DNA from 3 places in the Parviterribacter kavangonensis genome. Region 1 is predicted to be linked to each of the others. Evidence: riboswitches for the same ligand, from Rfam matches in the RefSeq annotation. Region 1 holds a riboswitch; each other region holds the start of a gene.

Region 1 (4,329 bases):
GACGGCCAGGTCGGCCGTGAGCAGCTCGCCCGCGACGCCGCGGACGCCGTCGGTCCCGAAGAACCGCCGCGCCAACTAGCGCTTGCTGAACTGCGGCCGCTTGCGGGCCTTCTTGAGGCCGGCCTTCTTGCGCTCCTTGGCGCGCGCGTCGCGCGTCAGGAAGCCGCGGCGCTTGAGCTCGGACCGCAGGTTCGGGTCCGCCTCGAGCAGCGCGCGCGAGATGCCGTGCCGGAGCGCGTCGGCCTGCGCCGCGACGCCGCCGCCGTGCATGCGGGCGATGACGTCCATCCGCTCCTCGTAGCCCACCGTCTCCAGGGGCTGGCGGATGTTGCGCTGCAGGGTCGCGCGGGGGAAGTAGTCGTTCAGCGTCTTGCCGTTGATCGTGTAGGCGCCGTTGCCGGGCTTGAGGATCACGCGGGCGATCGCCGTCTTGCGCTTGCCGGTCGCCTTGTAGCGGGCGTCGGCGGCGAGGTCGATGGTGACGGCCGCGATCGGCTCGTCGACGGTGTCCTCGTCGGCGGCCGCGAGGATCTCCTCGGCGGCGGCGTCGAGGTCCTCCTCGTCGCCGTAGGCGGAGCGGCGGAAGGCTTCCTCGCCCTCCGGGACGATGTCGACCTCGAGGTCCATGCCCGGGATGGCCGGCTTGACGCGCGGCGTGGGCTCGTCCTCTTCGAGGTCCTCCTCGTCGTCGCCCTCGGCGTCCGCGTCGGCCGCGGGCTGCTCCTCGGCGGGCGCCTCGGCCTGCGGCTGCTCCTCCGCGGGAGCCTCTGAAGTCGTCTCCTCGGGAGCCTCGGGAGCGGCGGTCTCCTCGCGCTCCTGCTCCTCGGGCTGCTCGGGCGTCTGGTCGCTCACTGCGACAGCTCCATCGGTTGCGGCTTCTGCGCCTGGTGCGGATGGTCCGGCCCCGCGTAGACCTTGAGCTTGGTCAGCTGCTTGCGGGCCAGGCGGTTGCGGGGGAGCATCCCCTTGACCGCGATCCGGATGATCTCCTCCGGCCGGCGCTCGATCATGTCCTGGAAGGTGCGCACCTTCAGGCCACCCGGGTAGCCGGAGTGGCGGTAGTACTTCTTGTCGGTGCGCTTGTCGCCGGAGACGCTGATCTTCTCGGCGTTCACGACGACGACGAAGTCGCCGGTGTCGATGTGCGGCGTGTACTCGGGCTTGTTCTTGCCGCGGAGCGCGTCGGCGATCTGGGTCGCGAGACGGCCGAGCGTCTGCCCGGTCGCGTCGACGACGAGCCAGTTGCGCTCGCGATCGGTGGGCTTGGCGACGTAGGTCTTCATGGCGTGCGAGAAGGCGCGATCGGACGCGCGGCGGGACAGCATAGAAGGTTGCGCCCGCAGGGCATGTGACGCCTGCGGCGAACCCTTCCCCCGGTGCCGTGAAGGCGCCGGTGGACTATGCACACTCCCGCGCCATCGCCGAGCTCGCGTGCGGGAAGCACGCGGGACGGGGGAACCGATGGGCGCCCGAGGGATCGGGTGTCCGTGGGGCGAGTCCGGGCCTGCTGGCCCGGTAGCGCAGCGTGCCGCAGCGCGAGCCCGACAGCTAACCCCGTAGGCGATCCATCCATGATGATCGTTCGCAACGGGGCTTCGGCGGCGCGTGGGCGCCGCTACGTGGTGGCACTGCTGGCCGCGGCATTCGCCGTGCCCGCCGCGCCTGCCTTCGCCGGCAACGGCGGCGTCTCGGCCACCGACGCCGGCACGATCACCGCGGTCACCTGCCGGTCGAGCTGCGACGACGACGCGAGCGTCCTCCCGCGCGGCGTGGTCCGCATCGCCGGCCGCGGTCTCGGCGACGCCCGCCAGGTCATCTTCGTCGGCGCCCCCGGCAACGCCGACGACGTCATCGCCCCCGTCCGCCGCGCGCGGGCGCGCACCGTCGACGTCAGGGTGCCGGAGAGCGCGCCGAGCGGCCGCGTCCGGCTGCGCACCGCCGACGGCGCGCAGTCGGCGCCGAGCACCGACCTCATCACCGTGCTGCCGGCTCCGGTGGCGCCGACCGCCAAGCGCATCGAGGCGCAGTCGCTGGCCGCCGACGACGGCGCCGCACCGCTGAGCGACGCGTCGGCCGACCTCGACAACAGCGACCGCATCGACGGGCAGGTCGTGCAGTCGAAGGTCTTCTTCGGCGGCTTCGCCAAGGCGACGTTGCGCTACGTCGTCACCGGCGGCGCGCCGCTCGACGTCGCCGTCGAGGTGCTGCGCGCGGGCTCGACCACGCCGGTCGCGCGCTGGATGTCGAGCCAGGTCGCCCCGGGGATCGAGCAGCGCATCCAGTGGGACGGCACGAGCAACGGCCGCGTCGTCCCGCGCGGCAAGTACGAGTTCCGCATCGCGCCGCTGACCGCCACGGCTGCCGGCAGCGACGGCGCCACCGAGCCGGTCGTCGAGGACGCGTTCCGGTTCCTCGACCACAAGTTCCCCGTCCGCGGCCCGCACGACTACGGCCAGTCGGGCGCCCGCTTCGGCGCCGGGCGCGCCGGCCACATGCACCAGGGCCAGGACGTCATGGCCCCGTGCGGGACGCCGCTCGTCGCCGCGCGCGGCGGCGTCGTCGTCCGCAACGCCTGGCAGGGCAACGCCGGCAACTACCTCGTCATCGACGGCGACGGCACGGACGTCGACTACGCGTACATGCACTTGAGCGAGCCGTCGCTCGTCGCCAAGGGCGAGCGCGTCCGCACCGGCCAGCGGATCGGCAACGTCGGCGACACCGGCGACGCGCACGGCTGCCACCTGCACTTCGAGATGTGGTCCGCCCCGGGCTGGTACGAGGGCGGCAGCCCGTTCGACCCGCTCGCCAGCCTGAAGGCCTGGGACGCCGAGAGCTGACGCCCGGCGGCGTGCTCGGCGATCATCGCCGCATGCAGCGCATCAACATCGCCGCCGAGCCCTCCGAGACCGACCCGGACGACCCGCCCGGCTTCAAGGCCGCGATGCTCCGCCTCGGGACGCGCCTGGGCGCGAAGAGGACGGGCATCAGCGTCTACGACCTCCCGCCGGGCGAGAAGCTCTGCCCGTACCACTACGAGCACGGCGAGGAGGAGTGGCTGCTCGTGCTGGAGGGGCGTCCGAGCGTCCGCCATCCGGACGGCACCGACGAGCTCGAGGCGTGGGACGCCGTCTTCTTCCCGCCCGGCCCGGCCGGCGCGCACCAGATCCGCAACGACAGCGACGCGCCCGCCCGCGTGCTCATGTTCTCCGACGTCGTCGTCCCGACCGCGACGACCTACCCCGACAGCGACAAGATCGGGATCTGGACCGGCAACCGCGCGGAGGACGTCATGGTCCGGCGGTCCGCGAACGTCGACTACTGGGACGGGGAGACTTGACCCCGCCCACCCCTACTTGGCGATGATCACGACGATGCCGGCCACCGCGGTCCCGGCGAAGGCGATCCCCGCCAGCACCGCCAGGACGCCGTAGGCGAAGGCCGTGCCGGTCGCACCGGCGCGGTTGGCGTCGGCGGCGCGCGTCGCGCCGAGCACCACGAGCGAGAACACCGTCGCGACCACGATCGACGCGAGCGGCGCCACCCAGGCGAGCTCGAGCAGCGCTCCGACGTCGATCGAGGCGATCACGACTGCGCCGCCGTGACCGCGGGACCGCGCTGCAGCCGGCGACCGAAGGCCGCCGCGATGACGCCAAGCACGCCGAGCGAGACGACGACGGGGCCGAGCGCGCCCGTTCCGAAGATCCGGGTCAGGCCGTAGGCCGCCGCGCCGATCGCGCCGGCGCACGGCAGCGTGAGCACCCATGCGAGCGCGATGTTGCCCGCGACGCCCCACCGAACCGCCGAGAGGCGGCGGGCCGCGCCCGCGCCCATGACGCCGCCGGAGATGACGTGCGTCGTCGAGAGCGGGTAGCCGAGGTGCGACGCGGTCAGCACGACCGCCGCGCCGGCGCCCTGCGCCGAGAAGCCCTGGGCGGGATCCATCTTGATGATGCGGCTGCCCATCGTCCTGATGATCCGCCAGCCGCCGGAGTACGTGCCGAGCGCGATCGCCATGGCCGACGAGACCACGACCCAGGTCGGCACGTCGAAGTTGTCGGCGTCGAGGTTGCCGTTCGCGATGAGCGCGAGCGTGATGATGCCCATCGTCTTCTGCGCGTCGTTCGTGCCGTGCGCGAGCGAGAACATCGAGCTCGAGACGAGCTGGCCGAGCCGGTAGCCGCGGTTCACGGGCCCCGGCCGCACGCGGCCGACGATGCGGTAGGCGATGATGATCGCGATCCCCGCCGCCGTGAAGGCGATGACCGGCGCCACGAGCGCGGGGATGATCACCTTCTCGAGCAGGCCGTCGCCGAGGATCGCGTCCGGGCC
Region 2 (4,329 bases), on a different contig from region 1:
GCGTTCGCCGACGACCTGCCCGGCGAGCACGTCGACGTGCTGATCAACAACGCGGGCGTCATGGCCGTCGCCCGCGCGCGGACCGAGGACGGCTTCGAGCTGCAGCTCGGCACGAACCACCTCGGCCACTTCGCGCTCACCGGCCTGCTGCTGCCGAAGCTCGAGCGCGCCGCCGACCCGCGCGTCGTGACGATCTCGAGCACCGCCCACAAGACGGGCCGGATCAACTTCGACAACCTGCAGGGCGACCGCCACTACGTGCGCTGGCTCGCCTACGGGCAGTCGAAGCTCGCGAACCTGCTCTTCGCGCTCGAGCTGCAGCGCAGAGCCGCCGCGGCCGGCAGCCCGCTGACGAGCGTCGCCGCCCACCCCGGCTACTCCGCGACGCAGCTGCAGTCCCACACGCCGAACCCGCTCGAGCGCGGCCTCATGGCGGTCCTGAACCGCACGTTCGCCCAGAGCGACGCGATGGGCGCGCTGCCGACGCTCTACGCCGCGACCGTCCCGGACCTGCCCGGCGGCAGCTTCATCGGCCCCGACGGCGCCGGCGAGATGCGCGGGCACCCCGTCTTCGTGCAGCCGAACGGCCGCGCCCGCGACGAGGAGAGCGCGCGGCGGCTCTGGGAGGCGTCGGAGGAGCTGACCGGCGTGGCCTACGAGTTCCCCGGCCGCGCCGTCCACTGACGGTCCGCGGCCGCCGAGCACAGCGCGACGATCTCGTCGACCGAGTCGGTGACGCGCAGCATCGCGATGTCCTGCAGCGAGACGTTGCCGTCGGCGAGCATCCGGTCGCGCAGCCAGTCGACGAGCCCGCCCCAGTAGTCGGTCCCGACGAGGACGACGGGGAAGAAGCGGATCTTGCGCGTCTGGATCAGCGTGAGCGCCTCGAACAGCTCGTCCATCGTCCCGAAGCCGCCGGGCAGCACGACGAACGCGCCCGAGTAGCGGACGAACATGACCTTGCGCGCGAAGAAGTAGTGGAAGTCGACTCGCGTGTCGAGCCACTTGTTCTCGTGCTGCTCGAACGGCAGGTCGATCGTCAGGCCGACCGACGGCGCGCCCGCGTCGCGCGCCCCGCGGTTGGCCGCGGCCATGAGGCCGGGGCCGCCGCCCGTGATGATCGTGAACCCCGCCTGCCCGAGCGCGCACCCGACCTCGCGGGCGAACGCGTAGCGCGGGTGGTCCTCCGGCGTGCGCGCCGACCCGAAGACGGCGACGCCGCGCTCGATCCCGCCCAGGATCTCGAAGCCGTTGGCGAGCTCCGCGCGCATGCGCTCCACGCGCTGCGCGTCGGTGATCTCCGCGAGGACCGACGGGAGCTCGGCGGCGAAGAGCTCCTCGTCGGCGCTCGGGTGGCGAAGGGGTTCTGGGGAGCTCAGAGCCCCTCAGGATGGCGCACCGTGTACCCGGACGCGGAACGCATGTCCTTCTGCCAGCGCGTTCCCGCCCGCGAGCGGCCGCTCGTGTCGAACCGCAGACCGGCGACGACCATGTACATGTGACCGCCGTTGGCGTAGATCGTGACCCACTCGCCGGGGCCGCTCCTGCCCCACGAGGTGAACGAGCCGGAGGGCATCGGCGCCTTGAGCAGCTTCGCGCCGTGGAGCGCGTAGGACACCGAGCCGGAGCAGTCGTACGCCGTGTCCTCCCAGTCGCCGTGGCCGCCGCCGTAGCGGTACGGCAGCTTCGCGATCTTGTTGCCCGCGGCGATGATGTCCTTGACCTCCTGCGGAGCGCTCGCCGGGGCGATCGCCAGGCCGTCGGAGGTGAGCTGCGCCTTCTCCCCCGCGACCTCCTGCGTGGAGACCGCGCGGGCGCGGTTCTTGTTCTGCTCCGCGCCGTAGGTCATGCCGCCGTTGCTGGTGGCCGGCTTCAGGGCGGCGCGCAGGCGGCGCAGGTCGGTGCGGGTGAAGACGCCGTCGACGGGAAGGCCGAGCTCGCGCTCGAAGACGCGGACGATCTTGTACGTGCCGTGGCCGAAGACGCCGTCGGCGCGCAGGCGGAACCCGGCCTTGCGCAGCAGCGACTGCAGCTGGCGCACGTCGGCGCCGCGGGAGCCCTCCGTCAGCTGGCGTGAGCCCAGCTTGGCCGCCTGGGACGACGCGACCGGACCGGTCAGAAGCACGGCGAGGCACGTCGCGACCAGCACGACGCATCGGGAGAACGGGACCTGCATGGGCACGCGGACGACGACCTCTCTCTTTCACGGGGCGCCTACGGGGTTAGCTGTCGGGCTCGCGCAGAAAGAGCAGCGCTACACCGCACGAAGACGGTGATTCGCCCCCGGTCGCTGACGGGCAGCGACCAATGGATCCCCCGCTCTCCGCCCACCGGGGGCGAAGACTCGGCTGGTCATAACAACGGCGGAGAAGATAGCGACTTGCGGTGACGGACCGCCACCTGTGTGACGTCGCTCACGCTAACCCCGGGGTCCCCGGGGGCTAAAGCTCCCCCGCGCCCGTTCCGATGCTGTGGCTGGAGCCCGTCCGTTCCCCACCCCGGAGTCCTGCTCAAGTGCGTCGAACCATCCCCCTGCTCGCCCTGCTCGCGTGCCTCCTCGTCCCGGCTGCCGCCCAGGCGGCGTGGACGAAGACCGGCCCGGAGCCGGGCCTGAACATCGCCGGCGGGGTCTCCGTCACGGACGCGCAGATCCAGGAGGCCGCCGGGACCGGCGCCCAGTGGGTCCGGCACTTCCTCTTCCTCGACGACTTCGACGTCAACAGCCAGCCGTCGGTCTCGCAGCTCGCGCAGAAGGTCCAGACCGAGAAGCGCCTCGGGCTGAAGACGATGTTCGTCGTCGCGAACGCCACGCACGACCCGCCCGCCGACCCGCAGGACTGGGCGAACCGCCTGGCGCGGCTCGCGCGCGGCCTGGCCGGCTCGAACACGATCGCGTACGAGATCTGGAACGAGCAGGACGAGGGCCAGTGGTGGCGTCCCGCTCCGAACGTCGCGAACTACGTCGACCTGCTCAAGCGCTCGTACTCCGGCGTCAAGTCGGTCGACCCGACCGCGACGGTCCTCATGGGGCCGACGACCGGCAACAACTACGACTTCATCCAGGCGGCGTACGCCGCCGGCGCGAAGGGCTCGTTCGACGGCGTGGGCGTCCACACGGACACCGCCTGCCTCATCGACTCGCCGTACAAGCGGCTCTTCGTCGACGGCAAGGAGAACCGGTACACCTTCCTGGGCATCAAGGAGGTCCGGAAGGTCATGGTCGCCAACGGCGACGCGGACAAGGGCGTCTACGTCACCGAGATGGGCTGGATGGTCTCCAGCGCGACCTGCCCGGTCGGCCAGTGGGCCGGCAAGAAGAACGAGGGCGTGACGCCGGCGCAGCAGGCCCAGTTCATGCTCGAGGGCTTCCACTGCCTCGCGCAGGAGGGCGACTACGTCAAGGCGGCGCTCTGGTACACCGACCGTGACGCGGGCTACGGCCTCTTCGACTCGGGCAACGCCCCCGCGCTGGCCGCCTTCAAGAGCTACACCGCCGACGGCGACAAGCTGACCGAGCCGTGCGGCGACTTCGTCGCTCCGCAGATCGAGGTCGTCTCGCCGCAGCCGCGGCAGATGTTCGCCTACAAGTCGAAGATCCCGGTCCGCGTCAAGACGGCGGGCGGCGACACGCGCAGCATCTCCGTCGAGGCGCGCCTCAACGACGGCGGCGGCAAGATCGCCGGCTGGTCGAACGCGCCGTCGGTCGCGGGCGACTACACGACGGTCGCGCCGATCGACTTCGTCGCCGGGAAGCCGTGCAAGGACGTCTGCGCGGCCGACTGGTCGGGCTTCTACAAGCCGTCGGGCGGCGAGCTCAAGCGCGTCCCGCCGGGCAGCGCGACGCTTGTCGTGACCGCGGTCGACGACCCCGGCAACGCGGCGACCGTCGAGATCCCGATCTCGATCGTCCCGCCGGGCAAGCTGCCGGCCGTCAAGGCGAAGTACTACGTGCTGAAGATCGGCGGCAAGGGGCGCACGCGCCGCTTCCAGGTCCAGATCGCCCCGGCGATCAAGCCGGCGCTGGCGCCGGTCAAGGGCCCGATCTTCGTCGAGTGGCAGAACCTCCGCCGCGGCAAGTGGAAGAAGATCCACGGCGGCGGCAAGGTGGCCAACCGCGGCGACCGCAACCTCACGATGACGTTCGTGCAGAAGCTCAAGTACGGCGGCCTCTGGCGGGTCCGCGCCGTCTACCCCGGCCGCAGCCCGTACGCGCCGGTCAAGTCGAAGTGGGTGAAGTTCCGGGCGTAGCCGCCCGGAGCTCCCGCACCCGCTTGAACGGGTGCACGAAGAAGTGACCTGCTGATCGGGCCTCCTCCACGGAGGCCCGAT
Region 3 (4,329 bases), 1.7 Mb from region 1:
ATGATCGCCGACTACGCGACGACCGGGATCAGCGTCGACGTCCATCCCGTCGGCCTCATGCGCGAGGCGCTGTCCGGCCGCGGCGCGGTGTCGAGCCGCGACCTCGAGTCCCTGCCGCACCGCAAGCAGGTGCGGATCGGCGGGCTCGTCGTCGCGCGCCAGCGGCCGGGGACCGCGAAGGGCGTCGCGTTCATCCTCCTCGAGGACGAGCTCGGCACGGTGAACCTCGTCGTGCCGCCGAACGTCTACGAGCGCGACCGCCTCGCCGTCCGGTCCGAGCCGCTCGTGATGGCCGTGGGCCGCGTCGAGAAGTTCGCCTCGGCGGGCGGCGCGATCAACGTCGTCGTCGACCGCCTCACCGCGCTCGAGGCGCCGGACCGGATCGCCGCCGAGGTCACGGAGCTCGCGATCGTCGGCGGCGAGCGCGAGGAGGAGCTGCCGAAGGTCGCCGCCGCAGGGGGCGGAGGGGACTTCCGCGCCGTCGCCCCGCCGGTCTTGTCGTTCACCCAGGGGAGGAAGCGATGATCCGGCCGACCCGCGCGACTTGCGTCGGCCCGACTGGGTAAGTTCCCGCTCCGATGGCCACCGCGATCTTCGTCCTTGCCTTCGTTCTGCTCGGTCTTGCCGTGGTGCTCGCCGCCATGCGCGCCGGGCGCGGCCGCACGTCCTCGAGCGAGCCCGGCCGCGGCAGCCGCCGAGCCGTGTACGTCCTCACGGGCCTGTCGGTGCTGCTCTTCGCCGTCGCGATCCCGCTTGCCGTCGGCATCGACGGCGCGGACCAGGCGGAGGCCGGCCCGGTGAAGCTCAACGCCGGCCAGGAGGCGGGGCGCAAGCTCTTCTCGCAGTCCTGCCAGCAGTGCCACACGCTCAAGGCAGCGCACGCGACGGGCCGGGTCGGGCCGAACCTCGACGCGCTCCGCCCGCCGAAGGCGCTGATCCTCGACGCCATCAAGAACGGCCGCGCGCAGGGTCGCGGCCAGATGCCCGCGCTGCTCTTCACGGGCAACGACGCGGAGAAGGTCGCCGACTTCGTGGCGGCCACCGCGGGCCGCGGCTAGACGTCCCGAACACCCGGGCGCGGTGACGAAACCGCGCAACATGCGGGGTTGCAGGACTTCATAACTCCGGTGCGTTTGCAGGAACTTCGGCCCCTGCTACGATCCCGCCGCGTCAGACCGCTGAGTCCATCCGGGGCGTTCGTGAGGATGCGGACGTACCGACTGGAGCGGGGGACCCAACTGTTGGGGCGAATCGTCTTGCCTTCCGGGCAAGGAGTAGCGCTGCTCTTCCGGCGCGAGCCCGTCAGCTAACCCCGTAAGCACGAGGAACGAGGAAGACGACACCGGCATGAGCGAGACCACGGACCGCCCCTGGTGGGAGGACGTGCAGCACCTTCGCCCGCAGGAGAGCGGGACAGTCGCCGACGGCGCCAAGCAGCACGCGCCGACCGGCCGCTTCCGCCGTGCCACGGCGCCGCTCGCGGAGGCTCGCGAGATGATGGAGACGCGCGAGCTGGTGGCCGAGACGGGCCGCCGCCCGAAGGTGGACTTCGACTTCGACGCCGGGCTCGCCTCGCTGCTCGACCCTCCGGCGAAGACGGAGGAGCCGGGCCGCTTCGAGTGGATCGATCTCGGCGCGGACCATGCGCCGGCGACGGAGTCGTGGCTCAATCTCGATGAGGAGACGTCGCAGGCCAAGCCGCTCGACGACCAGCGCGCCTGGCTGACCGACGACGACCGCGCCAGCGGGTGGGACCTCGACGACTGGACGGTGTCCGAGCCGCCCCCGCCCGGCACGCGCAAGACGATCGAGATCCGCGGCCAGGCCGACGGCCTCGCGGGCGTCCCCGCGGTCCCCGCCGCCCGCGCCAGCGGCGTGCCCGCCGGCGCCGGCCGCCGGCGTCCCTCGCGCTCGCCCGCCGACCGGCTCGCCGGCCGCCCGGACCGGATCGCGCTCTACGCGTTCCTGCTCGGCTTGCTGCTCATCGCCATCGCCGCGATCGGCACGCCGAAGGCCAACGCCGCGACGATCGACACGGCCGCGGCCGCCCAGCAGGCGCCCGCGCTCGTCGTCACCGTCGACGCCGCGCAGCACTAGCCCGCTCGCGGCGAGGCGCCGCCGCCCACTACTCTCTCGCGCCATGCCGAGCGCCGCCCACGTGCTCTCGCTCGTCCACGAGCGCGACATCCGCTTCGTCCGCCTGTGGTTCACGGACATCCTCGGCCAGCTCAAGTCGTTCAGCGTCGGCCGCGACCAGATCGAGCGCGCGATGCGCGACGGCGTCCCGTTCGACGGCTCCTCCATCACCGGCTTCAACCCGGTCGAGGAGTCGGACATGATCGCGATGCCCGACCCCGAGACGTTCGCGATCCTCCCGTGGCGTCCCGAGGAGCAGGGCGTCGCGCGCGTGTTCTGCGACGTCCTCACGCCGGAGGGCACGCCGTACGAGGGCGACCCGCGTCACGTGCTCAGGCGCGCGCTCGAGCGGATGCACGCGCTCGGCTTCGACGGGTTCAACGTCGGCGTCGAGCCGGAGTACTTCCTCTTCCGCGACCGCCAGACCGCGGAGCCCCTCGACGAGGGCGGCTACTTCGACCTCACGACGCTCGACGCCGGCACCGACGTCCGGCGCGAGACGGTCCTCGCGCTCGAGCAGCTCGGCATCCACGTCGGCAGCTCCCACCACGAGGGCGGCCCGAGCCAGCACGAGATCGCGCTGTCGTCCGAGGGCGCGCTGCAGATGGCCGACAACGTCATGACGGCCCGCATCACCGTCAAGGAGTACGCGATCGCCGAGGGCTGGCACGCGACGTTCATGCCCAAGCCGCTCGAGGGCGAGAACGGCAGCGGCATGCATACGCACCTCAGCCTCACGAAGGACGGCAAGGACGCGTTCGTCGCGGAGGACGACCCCTACGGCCTCTCCGCCGTCGGCCGCGGCTTCATCGCCGGACAGCTGCGCCACGCGCGCGAGCTCAGCGCCGTCTTCGCGCAGTGGGTCAACTCGTACAAGCGGCTCGTGCCCGGGTTCGAGGCGCCGGTCTACGTCGCGTGGAGCCGCCGCAACCGCTCCGCGCTCGTCCGCGTCCCGCCGCGCGCCGCCCACATGGAGCTGCGCTGCCCCGACCCGGCGTGCAACCCGTACCTGACGTTCGCGGCGCTGCTGCAGGCCGGCCTCGAGGGGATCGAGAAGGGCTACGAGCTGCCCGAGCCGATGGAGAAGAACCTCTACCACCTCGCCCCGGACGACCGGCGCCGGGTCGGCATCGAGCAGCTGCCCGAGACGCTCGGCGAGGCGATCGAGGTCGCGGCGGAGTCCGAGCTCGTGCTCCGCACGCTCGGCGAGCACATGTTCAACCGCTTCATCGAGCTCAAGCGGCAGGAGTGGGAGGACTACCGGGTGCAGGTCACCCCGTGGGAGCTTCGGCGCTACCTGCCGGTGCTCTGACCTCGCCGCCGTCCTCGCGCGCCAGCCGCGACGGCCACCAGATCCGCGGCCCGAGGTCGAAGACCAGCGCCGGCACGAGGATCGACCGCACGATGAACGTGTCGAGCAGCACGCCGAACGCGATCACGAACCCGATCTCGGTCAGGAAGGTGAGCGGCAAGACCGCGAGCACCGCGAACGTGCCCGCCAGCACGATGCCCGCCGACGTGATGACGCCGCCGGTGACGGCGAGGCCGCGCAGCATGCCGTTGCGCGTGCCGTGGCGCAGCGTCTCCTCGCGCACGCGCGCCATCAGGAAGATGTTGTAGTCGACCCCCAGCGCCACGAGGAAGATGAAGGCGAAGAGCGGCAGCGACGGGTCGCTCCCGGGGAAGCCGAAGATCACGTCGAACACGATCGCGCCGACGCCGAGCGCCGCGAGGAACGAGAGGACGACGGTGATGACGAGCAGCACCGGCGCGACGACGGCCCGCAGCAGCACGACGAGGATGAGCAGGACGATCGCGAGCGTGATCGGCGGGATGAGCCGCGTGTCGTCCGCCGCCGCCTGACGAAGGTCGTACTCGACCGCGGTCGGCCCGCCGACGAGCGCGCCCGGCGCCGCCGCGCGCACCGCCCGGCGGAGCTTCGGCATCACGTCGAAGGCCTCGGTCGAGTACGGGTCCATCCGCAGGAACGCCGCCAGCTGCACCCCCTCGGGCCCGGACGCGACCGGCCGTTCCGGCACCGCGCTGACGCCGTCGACGCCCTGCGCCGCCGTGACGACGGCGCCGATCCGGTCCCTCTCGTCCGGGGGCACGACGATGTCCGTGGGCGACGCCTGGCCGGCGGGGAACGCCTCCGCGATCAGGTCCTGGCCCTCGATCGACTCGACGCTGTCG

Evidence for each region. A riboswitch is a leader RNA that binds a small molecule or an ion and turns the genes downstream of it on or off. The one in region 1 is predicted to bind cyclic di-AMP.
Region 2: it holds a riboswitch for cyclic di-AMP, as region 1 does, so the genes downstream of both, AC1UE4_RS18415 (peptidoglycan-binding domain-containing protein) here and AC1UE4_RS09850 (M23 family metallopeptidase) in region 1, are expected to answer to the same signal.
Region 3: it holds a riboswitch for cyclic di-AMP, as region 1 does, so the genes downstream of both, AC1UE4_RS01115 (hypothetical protein) here and AC1UE4_RS09850 (M23 family metallopeptidase) in region 1, are expected to answer to the same signal.

What each region holds. Positions count from the first base shown of each region.
Region 1 is NZ_JBXPJA010000001.1:1,913,778-1,918,106, forward strand. It holds gene glmM (phosphoglucosamine mutase) at 1-75, opposite strand, end outside; gene rpsI (30S ribosomal protein S9) at 76-477, opposite strand; gene rplM (50S ribosomal protein L13) at 849-1,283, opposite strand; cyclic di-AMP (ydaO/yuaA leader) riboswitch at 1,410-1,578, shown strand; gene AC1UE4_RS09850 (M23 family metallopeptidase) at 1,572-2,837, shown strand; gene AC1UE4_RS09855 (cupin domain-containing protein) at 2,870-3,337, shown strand; gene AC1UE4_RS09860 (hypothetical protein) at 3,350-3,586, opposite strand; gene AC1UE4_RS09865 (inorganic phosphate transporter) at 3,583-4,329, opposite strand, start outside.
Region 2 is NZ_JBXPJA010000002.1:540,630-544,958, reverse strand. It holds gene AC1UE4_RS18425 (oxidoreductase) at 1-684, shown strand, start outside; gene AC1UE4_RS18420 (LOG family protein) at 654-1,271, opposite strand; gene AC1UE4_RS18415 (peptidoglycan-binding domain-containing protein) at 1,376-2,176, opposite strand; cyclic di-AMP (ydaO/yuaA leader) riboswitch at 2,196-2,360, opposite strand; gene AC1UE4_RS18410 (hypothetical protein) at 2,515-4,248, shown strand; gene AC1UE4_RS18405 (hypothetical protein) at 4,217-4,329, opposite strand, start outside.
Region 3 is NZ_JBXPJA010000001.1:234,559-238,887, forward strand. It holds gene AC1UE4_RS01105 (DNA polymerase III subunit alpha) at 1-525, shown strand, start outside; gene AC1UE4_RS01110 (c-type cytochrome) at 579-1,058, shown strand; cyclic di-AMP (ydaO/yuaA leader) riboswitch at 1,197-1,337, shown strand; gene AC1UE4_RS01115 (hypothetical protein) at 1,348-2,097, shown strand; gene AC1UE4_RS01120 (glutamine synthetase family protein) at 2,141-3,448, shown strand; gene AC1UE4_RS01125 (MMPL family transporter) at 3,408-4,329, opposite strand, start outside.